One region of the Shinella sp. 20P9.1.1 genome, then DNA from elsewhere that is predicted to be linked to it. Evidence: predicted binding sites of a transcription regulator. Region 1 holds the regulator's gene; each other region holds the start of a gene.
What was found. The regulator LexA, encoded in region 1, represses DNA repair genes until DNA is damaged. The targets are predictions, from matches to a motif close to TGTTCNNNNTGTGTTCNG.
Positions count from the first base shown of each region.

Region 2: a site for LexA is predicted at 2,277-2,294, ahead of AC27VQ_RS10520 (DNA polymerase IV). Genes of this name have one in related genera too.
Region 3: a site for LexA is predicted at 1,982-1,999, ahead of parE (DNA topoisomerase IV subunit B). Genes of this name have one in related genera too.
Region 4: a site for LexA is predicted at 2,398-2,415, ahead of AC27VQ_RS23330 (energy-coupling factor ABC transporter ATP-binding protein). Genes of this name have one in related genera too.

Region 1 is NZ_JBYOLC010000011.1:42,902-47,093, forward strand. Features, by position in the region: gene moaC (cyclic pyranopterin monophosphate synthase MoaC) at 1-416, shown strand, start outside; gene AC27VQ_RS18670 (molybdopterin molybdotransferase MoeA) at 416-1,639, shown strand; gene lexA (transcriptional repressor LexA) at 1,733-2,461, shown strand; gene AC27VQ_RS18680 (ComEC/Rec2 family competence protein) at 2,596-4,192, opposite strand, start outside.
Region 2 is NZ_JBYOLC010000005.1:93,853-98,044, forward strand. Features, by position in the region: gene AC27VQ_RS10505 (PleD family two-component system response regulator) at 1-1,356, opposite strand, end outside; gene AC27VQ_RS10510 (response regulator) at 1,372-1,743, opposite strand; gene AC27VQ_RS10515 (DUF3572 domain-containing protein) at 1,885-2,175, shown strand; gene AC27VQ_RS10520 (DNA polymerase IV) at 2,299-3,645, shown strand; gene AC27VQ_RS10525 (L,D-transpeptidase family protein) at 3,777-4,192, shown strand, end outside.
Region 3 is NZ_JBYOLC010000006.1:250,978-255,169, reverse strand. Features, by position in the region: gene AC27VQ_RS13240 (caspase family protein) at 1-194, shown strand, start outside; gene AC27VQ_RS13235 (hypothetical protein) at 210-815, shown strand; gene AC27VQ_RS13230 (alpha/beta hydrolase) at 821-1,705, opposite strand; gene parE (DNA topoisomerase IV subunit B) at 2,004-4,070, shown strand; gene AC27VQ_RS13220 (hypothetical protein) at 4,154-4,192, shown strand, end outside.
Region 4 is NZ_JBYOLC010000018.1:28-4,219, reverse strand. Features, by position in the region: gene AC27VQ_RS23345 (class I adenylate-forming enzyme family protein) at 1-356, opposite strand, end outside; gene AC27VQ_RS23340 (biotin transporter BioY) at 361-924, opposite strand; gene AC27VQ_RS23335 (energy-coupling factor transporter transmembrane component T family protein) at 962-1,567, opposite strand; gene AC27VQ_RS23330 (energy-coupling factor ABC transporter ATP-binding protein) at 1,561-2,241, opposite strand; gene AC27VQ_RS23325 (winged helix-turn-helix domain-containing protein) at 2,433-3,632, shown strand; partial or broken gene AC27VQ_RS23320 (hypothetical protein) at 3,641-4,192, opposite strand, start outside.

The DNA of each region.
Region 1 (4,192 bases):
AGACCGTGCGCATTGCCGTGGCCGAAGGTTTCATCCGCATGGCGCCGGAAACGCTCGACCTGATCCTCAAGGGCGACGCCAAGAAGGGCGACGTGATCGGCACGGCACGACTGGCCGGCATCATGGCCGCCAAGCAGACGTCCAATCTCATCCCGCTCTGCCACCCGCTGATGCTGACTAAGGTGACGGTGGATATCCGTGAGGATCGCGCCTTGCCCGGCCTGCGCATCGAGGCCATGGCGAAGCTCACCGGCCGCACCGGCGTCGAGATGGAGGCGCTGACCGCCGTCAGCGTCGCGTGCCTCACAATCTACGACATGGCCAAGGCGGCCGACCGCGAGATGGAGATCGGCGGCGTGCGCCTTGCCGAAAAGTCCGGCGGCCGCTCCGGTGATTACAAACGCAGAGATCTCTGATGTCCCTCCTCCCCGTTGCCGACGCCCTCGACCGCCTGCTTTCCGCGGCCAAGCCCACGCAACGGACGGAAAAGGTTTCGCTTCATGAAGCGGACGGCCGCGTGCTGGCTGAAGACGTCGCCGCCCGCCTCACCCAGCCGCCTTTCGACAATTCCGCCATGGACGGCTATGCCGTTCGCCACGCCGATATCGCCGAACTCGGATCGATCCTCAAGGTCGTCGGCACCTCCGCGGCTGGCCATGCCTTCGACGGCACAGCCGGCCCCGGCGAGGCCGTGCGCATCTTCACCGGCGCGCCAATGTCTGCCTTCGCAGATACCGTTCTGCTGCAGGAAGACGCGGAGAAGCTGGAGGATGGACGCATCCGCACCACCTTCCTCACGCCCAAAGGCCGCCATATCCGCCCGCGCGGCCAGGATTTTTCGGAACGCGACGTGCTGCTCAAGGCCGGCGATATGCTCGATGCCGGCCGTCTCACCGTCGCCGCTGCGATGAACCACGCCGAGCTCACGGTCTACGCCCGCCCCCGCATCGCCGTGCTCGCTACGGGCGACGAACTCGTCACGCCCGGCACATCGCCCGGCACAAGCCAGATCATCGCCTCCAACACCTATGGCGTCTCCGCCATCGCGCGCGCTTCCGGTGCCGAGATCATCGACCTCGGCATTGTCGGCGACGATAAAAAGGCGATCCTCGAGGCCGTGCAGAGGGCACTTGCCTTGGATATCGACGTGCTCGTCACACTCGGCGGCGCCTCGGTCGGCGATTTCGATCTCGTGCAGCCGGTGCTCGGCGAAGCCGGCATGGAACTCGATTTCTGGCGCATCGCCATGCGTCCCGGAAAACCGCTGATGGTCGGCCGCCTTGGCGATATCCAGATCGTCGGCCTGCCGGGCAATCCCGTCTCCAGCCTCGTCTGCGCGCTGCTTTTCCTGGAGCCGCTGACGCGCCGCCTCGCCCGCCTGCCGGCGAATGACCGCGTTTACAAGGCCGTCACCGCCGTGCCGGTCAAGGAAAACGACCACCGGCAGGACTACATTCGCTCCCGCATCACCCGCGGGCCGGATGGAGATTTGCAGGTGACGCCCTTCGACAAGCAGGATTCTTCGATGATGCGAATCTTCGCGGAATCCGAAGGCCTGCTCATCCGCCCGCCGAACGCGCCCTCCGTCGAAGCCGGCGTTGCTTGCGACGTCCTTATGGTACGCCAGCCACCCCCCTGAACAGTATTATTGTTTCAGCAGCCCCTTGCGGAACACAAATGGAACAGATAGTGTCTGTTCTGGATTTGTTTCACGATTCTCGGTGGAGAGACCATGCTGACGCGCAAACAACAGGAGCTGCTCCTGTTCATTCACGAGCGTATGAAGGAATCCGGTATTCCGCCGTCTTTCGACGAGATGAAGGATGCCCTGGATTTGGCCTCCAAATCCGGCATCCATCGCCTCATCACGGCGCTTGAAGAGCGCGGCTTCATCCGCCGCCTGCCGAACCGGGCGCGGGCACTGGAAGTCATCAAGCTTCCCGAGGCCTATTCACCGATCCAGCAGCCCCGCCGTGGGTTCTCACCCACCGTCGTAGAAGGCAGCCGCGGCAAACAACCGATGGCGCCGGCGCCCTCCCAGCGTGTCGCAACACCGCAGTCCGATCTCATGCCCTCCTCGGTCTCCGTACCTGTCATGGGCCGCATCGCCGCCGGCGTGCCGATCTCCGCCATCCAGAACAACACGCATGATATCACTGTCCCGGCCGAAATGATCGGCGTCGGCGATCACTATGCGCTCGAGGTGAAGGGCGATTCGATGATCGAAGCCGGCATCTTCGATGGCGACACGGTCATCATTCGCGATACCAGCAGTGCCAATCCCGGCGAAATCATCGTAGCCCTCGTCGACGATGAAGAAGCCACGCTGAAGCGCTTCCGCCGTAAGGGTGCGTCGATTGCGCTGGAAGCCGCAAACCCTGCTTATGAAACCCGCATCTTCGGTCCGGATCGCGTCAAAATCCAGGGCAAGCTTGTGGGCCTTATTCGGCGCTACAACTAACCAGGCCAAACTCGAGACGTCGTAAGTGCCCCGAGGGCATTAGCTTTCATGGACTGTGCGGCCTTCGAGGTGAAGGTGCGGGAGCTTTTGGTTCAGGAAATGGTTTATGCTGCCGGCCAACTCAGCTGCTCAATTCAGAAGTCGCTCGAAATGGCTGCGTCGGTTTCATTGATTTCGCCTTGAGTATCGCGTTGAGGGCGTTCTCCCTCTGCGTTGCCACTCGTATACGTTCCGGTTCGCCAATCATAAGTCCGATGGCGCGACCACGGGCGATCCAGCGTTTCGATAGCTGGTATTATGCTGGCTTCCAGTATGAACGGTGCATTTTCCTCTTCGCCGGGGATGATTTCCAGGGCGCCGGTGCGCCGAAGATGGCGAGCGGTGATGAGCCTTGCGCCGGAGCGGCAAGCGGCGGTCCGAAGCGGCGCCTGCGTGACGACGACGTCTGCGGCGTCGCAGGCCGTGCCAAGAAATGCGACGTCGTCAAGCGTGACGATGCGCCATTCGTTTGGTGAAACAGCCACGCAGAAAGCCTTCGTCTCGCAGATGAAACCCGCCTGGCTTGCTGCCGCGTCGAACGCAGACGCCATGGCCGCTTTCGCCTTTTCGCGGTTTGCCCGGTGGCGTGACGATTTTCGCTTTTTCGCGGTTTCGACAGCGGTAGCTTCCTCTTCAACTGTCAAACCGGCGGTCTTTCTCATCGTCGGCTTGACGACGTCGCCCAGCCGCAGGGCCCGGCGCCATTGCGCGTAGACGAAATCCGGCGGACGGGCACGGTTCGTCGCAACGCCATCGTCGCGCAGGATAGCAACGAGGCGACCGTCCTCCGAGATCAGGACCTCGGGTCTTACGGGATCACCCGGCCAGAATGCGATGGCAATGCCGATCAGCACGAGCAATGTACCGGCATGGCGAAGGCGTGTGCGCAGGATGCAGACGAGCCCGCCGCCAAAACCGATCAGCAGGAAGGCGGCAGGCGGAATGCGGCCGGTGACGATCTCGCCCTTCCAGCTGGCGACCCAGTTGGACAGGGCGATCATCCACTCGATCCCCTTGCCCATGATGGCGAAAGGAATGGCATCCAGCCCGAAGGGCATCAGCAGCACGGCGACAAGGCCGAACGGCATGACGATGGCGCTGATGGCGGGCATGGTGAGGAGGTTGCCCGCCAACCCGTAGGCCGGAATCCGGTTGAAGTGGCCGATCGAATAGATCAGCGTCGAAAAACCGCCGATCAGCGAGGAGAGCATCAATCCGCCAAGGAAGCGGCCGGTCGAACCGCCGGCGGCCCGCAACATGCCGCCCCGGCCTTCCCGTTTCACCGGCCGCTCGCGCCATGCCGCATAGCCGGCGACGAGCCCCAGCGTTGCGGCATAGGACATCTGGAAACCGGGATTGGTGATGGCCGAGGGCGTGACCACCAGAATGAGGATGGCCGAAAGGGCGACATTTCGCAGGCTGATCGCCGACCGTCCGAACAGCACGGCGACGAGCATGACGCAGATCATGATCCACGAACGCACCGCCGAAAGTGCCCCACCCGACACGAGTATATAGAGCGTCACCATGACGAGCGCCCCGACGGCGGCGATTTTCTTTGCCGGATATCGCTCGGCAAAGCCGGGGATCAGTGCCATCAGCATGCGTGCGCCGACAAGAAATGTGCCGGCCGCAAGCACCATGTTCAGCCCGGAAATCGCCAACACATGGGCAAGCCCCGCCTGCCGCAAC
Region 2 (4,192 bases), on a different contig from region 1:
GGCCACGACACGGTTGCGGCCCGAGCGTTTGGCTTCGTAAAGCGCGGTATCGGCGCGTTTCAGCAAGCCATCCGGGCTGTCGCCGGCAAGCAAGACGGAAGCGGTGCCCATCGAGGCGGTGATCGGCAGCAGGACATCGGTGCCCGGAATGCGGAACGGCTCCCGCTCGACGATCGTCCGCAGGCGCTCCGCAACGCCAGCCGCCATTTCCGGCGTCGTATCGGGCATGACGAGCACGAACTCCTCCCCGCCATAACGGCAGGCGAGATCGGCGCCGCGCACGGCAGACCGCACACGGTTGGCGAATTCGCGCAGCACCGCGTCGCCGGCATCGTGGCCATAGGTATCGTTGACCAGCTTGAAACGGTCGATGTCCGTGATGCAGACCGAGAGCGGCCGGCCACGCGCCGTCGCACGGTCGATCAGCAGCTTCATGTGGTTGTCGAGATAGCGGCGGTTGTGCAGCCCCGTCAGACCATCCGTCACGGCAAGCTCGATCGTCTGGCGCACGCTGGCGCGCAGGCGGTCGTTGCAGCGCTTGCGGCGAATCTGGGTAAGGCTGCGGGCGATCAGTTCGTTCGGATCGATCGGCCGGATCAGGTAGTCCGTCACACCGAGTTCGAGCGCGCGCACCACCATGTCGTCGTCACCCTGCTCGGTGATCAGCAGGATCGGCAGGAAACGCGTCCGTTCCAGCGAGCGCAGCTGCGAGCACAGGCGCAGCGGATCGTAATCCGTGAAATTGGCATTGACGATGACAAGCTCGTAATTGCTCTCCGCGGCCTGGAACAGCGCCGCCTGCGGATCGGACATGCAGGTGACTTCGGCAATCGGCTTGAGGGCGCGTGCAACACGCTCCTGCGAGCTCGCACGACCGTCAACCAGCAGAATTTCGCCCGGCTCGTCGCCGAGATTGCTGTCGAGCCCGTCTTCCATCGAGATGGCGCGAGCGGTCGCCGCGCGCATGCGCAACTCGTCCGTCAGCGTCTTCAGGCGCACGAGGCTTTTCACCCGCGACATCAGCTGCAGGTCGTTGACCGGCTTGGTGAGAAAATCGTCGGCGCCCGCCTTCAGGCCGCGCACGCGGTCGGACGGCTGGTCGAGTGCGGTGACCATGACGACGGGGATATGGGCGGTGCGCGGATTGGCCTTCAGCCGCTCGCAGACTTCGAACCCGTCAATGCCGGGCATCATGATGTCGAGCAGGATGAGATCGACCTGGGTGCGTTCGCAGATCGACAGCGCCTCATAGCCATTATCGGCCGTCAGGACGTCGAAATATTCCGCCAAAAGCCGCGCTTCGAGCAGCTTCACATTGGCGGGGATATCATCGACGACGAGGATGCGTGCTGTCATGATCGCGCCCCAGCCTCACGCGTCGCCGAGATAGGTTTTGATCGTTTCGATGAATTTCGGCACGGAAATCGGCTTGGAGACATAGGCCTCGCAACCGCCCTGCCGGATACGCTCTTCGTCGCCCTTCATCGCAAAGGCCGTGACCGCAATGACCGGGATGACGTGAAGCTCATCATCCTCTTTCAGCCACTTGGTGACTTCAAGGCCCGAAACTTCCGGAAGCTGGATATCCATCAGGATCAGATCGGGGCGATATTTGCGCGCGAGATCAAGGGCTTCCATACCGTTCCGGGTCTGGATGGTCGTGTAGCCGGATGCCTCGATAAGGTCCCGGAAGAGCTTCATGTTGAGCTCGTTGTCCTCGACAATCATGACCTGCTTGGGCATCGTAAGTCCCTGTTCCTCTGACCGGCCTTGCAACCCACCGGGAGATGGATAAGTTGCGGCAAAGCCGAAATCACCCAGCCTGACCGCAGCCACGTTAGCGTCACTTGGTTGATTAAAAGGTAAATTTCCCGAGGGAAAAGAATGAAAAGCCAAAAAGATACACCTGCGGCCGAAACCGCGGAGGCAACCGCCGTCGCCATCCTCGGCTGGCTTGCCGGCGAGCCGGAATTGCTGTCGCGTTTCCTCGCGCTGACGGGCGTTGCGCCCTCCGAAGTCCGCAACGCCGTCAACGATCCCGGTTTTCTTGCCGGCATCGTCGATTTCCTCATGAGCCACGAGCCGGACCTGCTGGCCTTCTGCGAAGCGACCGACACCAAGCCGGAAGCGGTCGTGCATGCCCATGCCGTGCTCTCAGGCCCGTCTGATTGGTAAGGCGGCAGCCTCGAAAGGCCGTCCTGCGCGCGCCTGTGTACGGTCATGCATTCGGCCCTGACGGCTATTGAGACTTGTATATGTAGGTACTAATGTCGCGATGTTCAATATTTGTTCTTGATGATGAGCACCGCCGCCATACGCTTTCCGGGCTTCTGTCGCGACTGCCTCACCGGGCAGCCTGCGAACCTGCGCCGCTGCCGGGCCTGCGGCAGCCCGCGCCTGCTCTATCATGACGAACTCTACGACCTGACGCTGGCGCATATCGATTGCGATGCCTTCTATGCCGCCGTGGAAAAGCGCGACAATCCCGAGCTTGCCGACAAGCCCGTCATCATCGGCGGCGGAAAACGCGGCGTCGTCTCCACCGCCTGCTATGTCGCGCGCATCCACGGCGTGCGCTCGGCCATGCCGATGTTCAAGGCGCTGGAGGCCTGCCCCAACGCCATCGTCATTCCGCCGGACATGGAAAAATACGTCAAGGTCGGCCGGGAGGTGCGCACCATGATGCAGGAGCTGACGCCACTGGTGCAGCCGCTTTCCATCGACGAGGCCTTCCTGGAGCTGAAAGGCACGGAGCGCCTGCACCACGATCCCCCTGCCCGCGTGCTCGCCCGATTCGTCCAGCGCGTGGAGAAGGAGATCGGCATCACCATCTCCGTCGGCCTCTCCTACTGCAAATTCCTCGCCAAGGTCGCCTCCGATCTCAACAAGCCGCGCGGCTTTTCCGTCATCGGCGAGAAGGAAGCGCTGGATTTCCTGAGGGATAAGCCGGTGCGCCTCATCTGGGGCGTCGGAAAGGCCTTTGCGGAGACGCTCGAGCGCGACGGCATCCGCAGCGTCGGCCAGCTCCAGACCATGGAGGAGACCGATCTGATGCGCCGCTACGGCATAATGGGCAAGCGGCTCTTTCATCTTTCGCGCGGCCAGGACGACCGCGAGGTCCATTTGAACGATGCGGCAAAGAGCGTGTCGTCCGAAACCACGTTCTTCGATGATCTCTCCAGCTACGACGAACTCGTAGCGCATCTGCGCCGCCTCAGCGAGAAGGTTGCCGCGCGTCTGCGCAAATCCGGCATAGCCGGCCATACCGTCGTGCTTAAGCTGAAGACCGCCGACTTCAAGAGCCGCACGCGCAACCGCAAGCTCGAAGACCCGACCATGCTCGCCGACCGCATCTTCCGCACCGGCATCGAACTGCTGCGCAAGGAGACGGATGGCACGAAATACCGCCTGATCGGCATCGGTGTCAGCGACCTCACCGATCCCGGCCGCGCCGACCCGCCCGATCTCGTCGATCCGGCCGCCACCCGCCGCGCCGCCGCCGAAGCCGCGATGAACACGCTGCGCGACAAATTCGGCAAGGCCAGCGTCGAGACCGGCTATACGTTCGGCAAATCCGGCCCCGACCGCTTTCACGGAAAGTTGACTTTCAAGACGGCCGGAAAAATCGACGACCCCACCGAATAAATCCCGGCAAACCGGCGTTCTTCCCTGCATCGGGTTGGCACAGATCGGGGGATCGGCCGGGTGCATCAAGCCTTCCTTAAATCGGATGCACTACGCTTGCCGTCGGTTTGTATTGCGTACGGATGGGTAACATGAAGTTTCGCCTGGCGACTGGCATGAGCATACTTGGCCTGCTGTTGAGCTGCGGTACCGCGCTTGCGGGCACGCTCGAGGGGCCGTTGCAGATCATCGTGTCGAAGGATCTGCAGGAGCTGAAGATCTACGATGGCGGCGTGGTCGTCGCCACCTCGCATGTCTCCACCGGCAAGGCCGGCCACTCGACGCCGACAGGCATCTTCTCGATCCTGGAGAAGAAGCGCACGCATTTCTCCAACATCTATGACAGCGCGCCGATGCCCTTCATGCAGCGGCTCACCTGGTCGGGTATCGCGCTGCACGCCTCCAACAGCGTGCCGTCCTATCCCGCCTCGCACGGCTGCGTGCGCCTGCCGAACGCCTTTGCCAAGACGCTGTTCAGTGTGACGCGGCGCGGCGGCCATGTGCTGAT
Region 3 (4,192 bases), on a different contig from region 1:
ATCAGGCGCTGCGCTCCGGCGTGGACGACGTTCTCCAGCAGCTCTCCACGCGTCCAACCATGTTCAAGCCGGAAACGCGCAAGGCGCTGCAAGCAGAACTCAGCCGCAACAAATTCTACAAGGGCACCATCGACGGCGACATCGGCGCGGGCACCCAGCGCAGCATGCGCATGGCCTTCGGCGATCCGGAATAACAAGAGAAGGAAGGCATGATCAAATCGGCTTATCTGCGTTCGATCCACGCCGCGCTGCTGGCGGGCGCACTCACCCTCACGGCCATTCCCGACGTCCAGGGACAGACGAGTCCGGGCCGTGGCTCGACGGCCTCCCACACCAGCAGCGACGCCACTTCGACCGCCGTTGCCGTGCCAACCGACTATCTCACATCCTCCATCGTCAAGAATATCAACGGCGCACGCGACGAATGCGCCCGCTACGATCCCGTCTATCGCATCGACTGTCTACGCCAGCGTCTTGCAGATATCGCCCATCGCATCCCGTCCGGCCCCGCCTATGCCGAAGCGCGCCAGATCATCAGCCGTGCCTCCAGCAAGCTCGGTCGCATCCAGTCGGGCATCACGGACGCGAAGGCACCGCGCCAGCGTTCTCGAGCCAATCCGAGGCTCAAGCAGACGAAGACCTATGCCGCGGTCAAGCGGGAAAAATTGAGCAAGGCGATGGAGCAGGCACGGCAGGTGATCGACGAAGCGTCAACGCAATTGCTGCGCGCCGCCGAAAACTCGGAGAAACGCGCCAGCCACTATCAGCAGATCGCCGCCGCGCTCGATTCGACGAAGGTGCTTCTGCGCTCGTAAAAATCTTACTGGGCAAACAGCCAGTTCAGCGTTTCCCGCCAGTCGGTCATGCGCACCGGCGTGCCGTGGCCGCCTGTTTGGAACAGCACGAAGCGCGTGGGTATGCCGGCCTTGCGCAACTTGCGAAACACCGCGATCTGGTCGTTCGCCGCATAGACGCTGTCGCTGTCGCCATGGGTGAAGAAAACCGGCAGCTTGGCCTTGAAGGCCGGCGTCTTGGCATAGTCGCCATCCGCCGCCCCGCCCATCAGCACCATGCCGGAGAGGCTTTTGACCGCATCGGGATCGCGCACGACGCGGGCGCAGATGAAGCTGCCCATCGAGGCGCAGGCCAGAATGACCGGCGCATCCGGCGACAGCGCCTTGGCGCGCAGGATCAGCCCGGAAATGCGCGCAGCGCCAGCATCGTCGAAGGACGGCACGCTCGGCGCATAATAGACACCGCTCCCCCGCACCGCGAGGTTCTTCAGCCGGTTGAAATTGCCGCCGAAACTCCAGTCGTTGCTGCCGAGCCGCCGGTCGCCGCCGCGGCCATGGATGAAGATGACCGTGAAGGCCGCCCCCTCGCCCTTGCCGGTCATCGTCACGTCGATCGGCCCGGCCGGTGTGTCGATCGTCGCATTCTGCTGCGCCTTCTTCACCGCCGTCGAGACATAAGAGGATTTCACCCGGCGTTCAGGCACCTGGTCGCGGCCGTTTATGTCGCGCATTTCCTGATAATCGACGACGCTCAGCGCACCGTCATCCGTCGTCTCGACCACTGTGCCATAGGAAAACAATTCGTCCTTCCATGCCTGGAGCGTCACCGCCGCCGCATCCTGAACGGCCATGCCGGCAAAGAGCGCGGCGAAAACCAGCCTTTTCAGGCAATGAACTGTGGACTGACGCATGAACGGAGGCTCCTTGGGGCCCGCGATACTTGCCATCCACCCGCCCGCAACGCAATCCTTGGCACAGCGGTTGGCGCGGCTTGACGATCGACGGACACGGGGACGCTGCATTAAAGCGGTAAAAGACGATACATGACGGCTGTCCGGCGAAAGCCCGGCGTTGCCCTCTGCCATCGCGAAATTTCCCTAAATCTGGCAGAGTCGCGAGTGATTCGCCGACCATCCCTTTTGCGCCAGACGCCGATCCCCCAGGGATCGGCGGGGTAAGCTGGCAAACGGAACAAACTCTGAACAGCCCATGCAAGACGACAACAACGATCTCTTCGCCAACATGCCTTCCGAGCCCGAGCGCCAGCCGGCAAAGCCGGTTGAAAAGCCCGTTGCAGCCGCGCCCGAACCGGCCCGCGAGGCCCGCCCGCCGCTGAGCGAAGGGTCCGGTGGCTATGACGCCTCGGCGATCCGCGTTCTGGAAGGCCTCGAGCCGGTGCGCATGCGCCCCGGCATGTATATCGGCGGCACGGACGAGAAGGCGCTGCACCACCTCTTTGCCGAAGTCATCGACAACTCGATGGACGAGGCCGTGGCCGGCCACGCCAATTTCATCGACGTCAATCTCGATGCCGAGGGTTTTCTGACGGTCACCGACAACGGCCGCGGCATCCCGGTGGAAAACCACCCGCAGATGCCGGGCAAGTCCACCCTCGAAGTCATCCTCACGGTGCTGCATGCCGGCGGCAAGTTCGACGGCAAGGCCTATGAGACCTCGGGCGGTCTGCACGGCGTCGGCGTCTCCGTCGTCAACGCGCTGTCCGACCAGCTCGAAGTTGAGGTCGCGCGCAACAAGAAGCTTTACCGCCAGCGCTTTTCGCGCGGCAAGCCGGTCGGCGGGCTCGAAGAACTCGGCGATGTGCACAACCGTCGCGGCACGAAAGTGCGTTTCCATCCGGACCCGGAAATCTTTGGCGCCCATGCACGATTCGATCCCGGCCGTGTCTTCCGCATGGCCCGTTCGAAGGCCTATCTGTTCGGCGGCGTCGAAATCCGCTGGAGCTGCGATCCGTCGCTCCTGCCCGAGGGGTCGGAAACGCCGGAAAAGGCCGTCTTCCACTTCCCCGGCGGCCTGAAGGATTACCTGCAGGCGACGCTCGGCAAGGACTATACCGTCACCCGCGAGATCTTCGCCGGCAAGAGCGAGAAGTCCGGCGGCCACGGCTCGCTGGAATGGGCCGTCACCTGGTATGGCGGCGATTCGCTCATCCATTCCTATTGCAACACCATCCCGACGGCCGACGGCGGCACGCATGAGGCGGGCCTGCGCATCGCGCTCACCAAGGGCCTGAAGAACTACGCCGAGCTGACGCAGAACAAGCGCGCCAAGGATATCACCACCGACGACGTGATGATCTCGGCGGTCGGCATGCTCTCGGTTTTCATCCGCGAGCCGGAATTCGTCGGCCAGACCAAGGACAAGCTCGCCTCGGTCGAGGCGCAGCGCATCGTCGAAAACGCGCTGCGCGACCCCTTCGACCACTACCTCGCCGACAACCCGGCCGAAGCGGCAAAGCTGCTCGAATGGGTGATCGAGCGCGCGGAAGAGCGCATGCGCCGCCGCAAGGAGAAGGAAGTCTCCCGCAAGACGGCGGTGCGCAAGCTGCGCCTGCCCGGCAAGCTCGCCGACTGCTCGCAGAATTCCGCCGAGGGCGCCGAACTTTTCATCGTCGAGGGCGATTCGGCCGGCGGCTCTGCCAAGCAGGCGCGCAACCGCGCCAATCAGGCCATTTTGCCCCTGCGCGGGAAAATTCTCAACGTCGCCAGCGCCGGCCGGGAAAAGCTCGGCGCCAACCAGTTGATCTCCGACCTTGTGCAGGCGCTCGGCTGCGGCACGCGCACGAAATATCGCGAGGAGGACCTTCGTTACGAGCGCGTCATCATCATGACCGATGCCGACGTCGATGGCGCGCATATCGCCTCGCTGCTCATCACCTTCTTCTACCAGGAGATGCCCGATCTCATCCGCGGCGGCCATCTCTATCTCGCCGTGCCGCCGCTCTACCGCCTCAGCCAGGGTGGCAAGACGCTCTATGCGCGCGACGACGGCCATCGCGAAGAACTGATGCGCACCGAATTCAATGGGCGCGGCAAGGTGGAAATCGGCCGCTTCAAAGGCCTTGGCGAAATGCTGCCGGCGCAGCTTAAGGAAACGACGATGGATCCGTCAAAACGCACGATCCTCAACGTCATGATCGACGACGTCGATTTCGAGGGCACGCGCACGGCCGTCGACGACCTGATGGGCACGAAGCCGGAGGCCCGCTTCCGCTTTATCCAGGAACGCGCCGTTTTCGCCGACAACCTCGATATCTGACGGGGTTGCGGTCGGGCCTGGCGCCTTATTTTCGCGGCAATACCCGCCTCTAACCGGCAGCGTTCAACGCGGAAAGGACAGCCATGAAAGCTGCACTCATCGTCATGACGATCATGGGCTGC
Region 4 (4,192 bases), on a different contig from region 1:
ACGCAGAGGTCGGCGCCTTCGGCCGTGACGACGAGGTCGGGATTTATCTTGTCGAGCAGCCGTTGCCTGATAGCCTCGGGCAGATGCGGATCGATGAGGGCCGCGCACATATTGCCTGAGGTCGCAGCGGTGAAGGCGGCGGGGAACAATGCGTGGTTGCCGGTGACGAGCGCGATCAGCCGGTTTTCCGGGCCGATGCTGCTTTGGCCTTCCGGCGCCAAGACTGAAAAGACGGCGTGCAGGCGACGTGCCGTGGCTGCAAGCGCACCGTAGGACAAAACCCGGCTGTCCAGATGAAAGGCCGGGTTTTCAGGATTTTGGGCGGCGTGCCGTTCGAGGGCGCCGGAAAGCGGCATCGGCTCAGGCGCGCTGCGGCAAGAGCGGATAGCCGGCCAGCACGGCGCGACCGGCGAGCATGGCGACGAACGCCTTGATGAGGTCGCCCGGCAGGAAGACCAGCGAGGCGGCGGCCGTCTCGAAGAAGGCTTTGCCGCTCATATAGGCGAGCCAGGGCATGCCGAAGAGATAGACGACACCGATGCCGCCAATGACTGCGGCGGCGAGGAAGGAGAGGAACTGCGTGAGTTCCGGCTGGTCTTCCCTAACGAGGCGTTCGGCGATCAGGCCGCAGACGAAGGCGCCAAAAACCCAGCCGACGAGATAACCCGCCGTCGGGCCGGCGAAGACCGCAAGGCCGCCGCGACCGCCCGAAAGCACCGGCAGGCCGATGGCGACGAGCAGCAGCACGAGCAGCGCGGCGCTCGCACCGCGCTTGGCGCCGAGGATGCAGCCGGCCAGCATGACGCCGAGCGACTGCGCGGTGATCGGCACCGGAATGAAGCCGAGCGTGATCGGCGGCAGCAGGCCCAGCACCACGATGATCGCGGCGAAGAGGGCGATGAGGACGATGTCTCTGGTGTTCATGGCAGGATTCCCTGTCGGACAAAAATGGGTCAAATGCTTACTGCCGCCGAAAGCCGCGGGCGTCAATCGCCATGGCGATCGTGTCGGCGTCCTTCAGCGTCAGGATAATGAGCGGCACGAGCGTGGTGAGCGGCCGCACCGGCAGGCCGCGCGCCTTGTGCGCGGCTGCGATCTCGCCGTAGCGCGCAAAAATCTCCGGCACGAAGCGGATGATGAGGCCGACCGCGAGGCTGACATCCGCCGCCCGCACGAAGCCGAACCGCTCCAGCGGCGTGATCAGCCGGGTGATCTCGTCCATGAAGGCGGAAATGCCCGTCGTTGCCGTCACGGCGGCGGCCAGCAGCACCAGGGTCGACAGCCGGCAGAAGACGACGGCGCCCTCATGCGGCGACTGGAAGACAGTGTTTGCCGCCGCGACGAGCAGCACGGTGAACAGCACGAAGCGCGTGCGCCGCACCGCCTCTGCAAGACCGATCCCCGTCGAGAGATAGAGCGCTGCCGAAAGGCCGAGCGCCGGCACGAGCAGACGCAGGTCGGAGAGAAGGAACAGCACGATGGCGGCGGCAAAGAGCACGATCAGCTTGCCGCGCACCGGCATGCGGTGCAGCGGCGAATTGCCGTCGATATCGAGCCCGTTCAGCATGCAGCAATCTCCCGGTAGGCATGGATCGCTTCCGCCGGCCGGCCATCCGCCGCCAGCCGCCCGTCGTGGAAGACCAGAACGCGGTCGAAGTCCTCGACCAGCGCAAGATCATGGGTGATGACGAGCACCTGTTCCGGCAGGCCGGCAAGGGTGCGCGCGATCAGCGCGCGGTTCTTCAGGTCGAGCTGGTTGGTCGGTTCGTCGAGGATCAGAAGCTCCGGGCCGGTGACGAGCACGCTGGCGATAGCGCCGAGTTGCGTCTCGCCGCCGGAAAGTTCGTGCACGCGGCGGCGTGCGAGATGCGCAATGCCGAAACGGTCCAGCACGGCCTCGGTGCGCTCGGCGATCTCGGCCTTGCCGAGCCCGCGGTTCTTCAGGCCGAAGGCGATGTCCTCTGCCAGGATCGGCAGGATCATCTGGTGCTGCGGGTTCTGGAAGATGAAGCCCGTCTTGCCGCGCGCCGCCTGCTCGTCCTCGACCGTATCCAGTCCGCCGACCGTGACGGTGCCGGCGGCCGGCTTGACGAGCCCGTTGATCAGCCGCGCCATGGTCGTCTTGCCGGAACCATTGAGGCCGACGACGCCGATGCGTTGCTCTGAGAGCCGCAAATCCAGCGGCTGGAGCGCCGTGCGGCTGCCATAACGCACCGTGGCGGCGGAGAAGACGATGTCCAAGAGCAAGGTCCCGGTTCGCGGAGAGTGGGGGACCTATAAGCAATTCTGCGGAAAGTGCGAAGCGCTTTTGCGCCATCGATGGCTATGGGGAACAACAATCCGGGGAAAAGCCGCCGGAGCCGCGCGCAGCACCTTTCGCCCGACGCGGAAAACGGGTGGAACAAACCAAGAATATATGCCTATCATCGGCTATGACGATTCTTCTTTCGAATACCGAAGCCCGGCGCATCTTCCTCGCCCGCCAGGGCCTCAGCGCACCACCAGGCCGGCAGCTCGGCAAGGAAGGGCTGCTGCAGCTCATCCACGATATCGGCTTCGTTCAGGTCGATAGCATCGCCACCGTCGAGCGGGCGCATCACCAAATCCTGTTCTCACGCAACCAGACCTACCGGCGCGCGCACCTGACGCAGCTTCTGGAAAAGGACGGCGATCTCTTCGAGCATTGGACGCACGACGCCTCGATCATCCCGAGCGCCTTCTTCCGCTACTGGAAACACCGTTTCCGCCGCAAGGAGGCGTCGATTCTCGAGCGCTGGAGCAAGTGGCAGGGGGAGGGCTTCGATAAGGCCTTCGACGAGACCTATGAGCGCATCGCGTCGGGCGGCGCCGTCCTGTCGCGCGAGCTGAAGACGGACGACCACAAGTCCGGCGGCTGGTGGAACTGGCACCCGAACAAGACGGCGCTGGAATTCCTCTGGCACACCGGGAAACTCTGCATCTCCCGGCGCGAGAATTTCCAGAAGGTCTATGATCTCACCGAGCGCGTGGTGCCGCCGCACCATCACGAACCCGCCGTCGAGCACGAGGCCTTCGTCGATTGGGCCTGCCGCAGTGCGCTGACGCGGCTGGGTTTTGCCACCCATGGCGAAATCGCCGCCTTCTGGGCGCTGATCTCGCCGGAGGAGGCGAAGACCTGGGTGGACGCGCATCGCGACGAGCTTCGCCCCGTCTCGATCGAAACCGCCGATGGCGGCAAGCCGCGCATCGCCCACGCCTTCGACGGTTTCCCTGATAATCTCGGCGATATTCCCGAGCCGCCCGCCCGCCTGCGCGTCCTCTCCCCCTTCGATCCCCTGATCCGCGACCGCAACCGCACCGAACGCCTCTTCGGCTATTACTACCGCATCGAAGTCTTCGTGCCGGAGCCCAAGCGCCAGTATGGCTACTACGTCTTCCCCCTGCTCGAAGGCGACCGCCTCGTCGGCCGCATCGACATGAAGGCCGACCGCAAGGCCGGCACGCTCGACGTCAAACGCCTCTGGTGGGAACCGAAGGTCCGCGCTTCGACGGGACGGCTGGAGAAGCTGGAGGCGGAGTTGGCGAGGCTCGCGAAGTTTACCGGGGTGGAAGGGGTGCGCTATCTGGATGGGTGGCGCGGAGATGACGTTTAGCGTCAGGCTTACGTTTTCTGTCGTTTAAGCAGCAGCAGGAGCGGAGGAGGGACGTCTCGACGTTGCTCGCGAAGTGTCTTCGCAAATTTGATCATCGGTTCCGGTGCGATGCGTGCCAATGCGGAATAGTCAAGCTGACGGGTCAGATCCAGGGTTATCGTGTGTTCCCTGTTCTTCACGACAAGAGAATACGCGTTGTTGCCGCGTCGGCTTTTTGTATGCCGATAGGTGATGCTGGCTTCAGCGAGCGGGATTCTTTTGGAGTATGTTTCTGTCATCTGGCATCCGGTCTCGATGAGGATCGAACCATCCGTTGCAAAACGTGTGATACTTGGCGATGCCGCAGTCGTCCACCCGATGCCGATAAACACGCTTGTTCCAAGAACAATTGCAAGCAGGCTTTTAATCCAACGGTAGTTGGGCTGCTCTTTTCCCCGTATCCAATTCCCTAGCCGATGCAGGTAGGCAAAAAGTATCCCAAGAAGTATAAAACCAATCAGTTTGAAAAGTGGAATCATTACCATTCGGGAGCCGCAAGACAAAACGCTCCAAATGCTTTC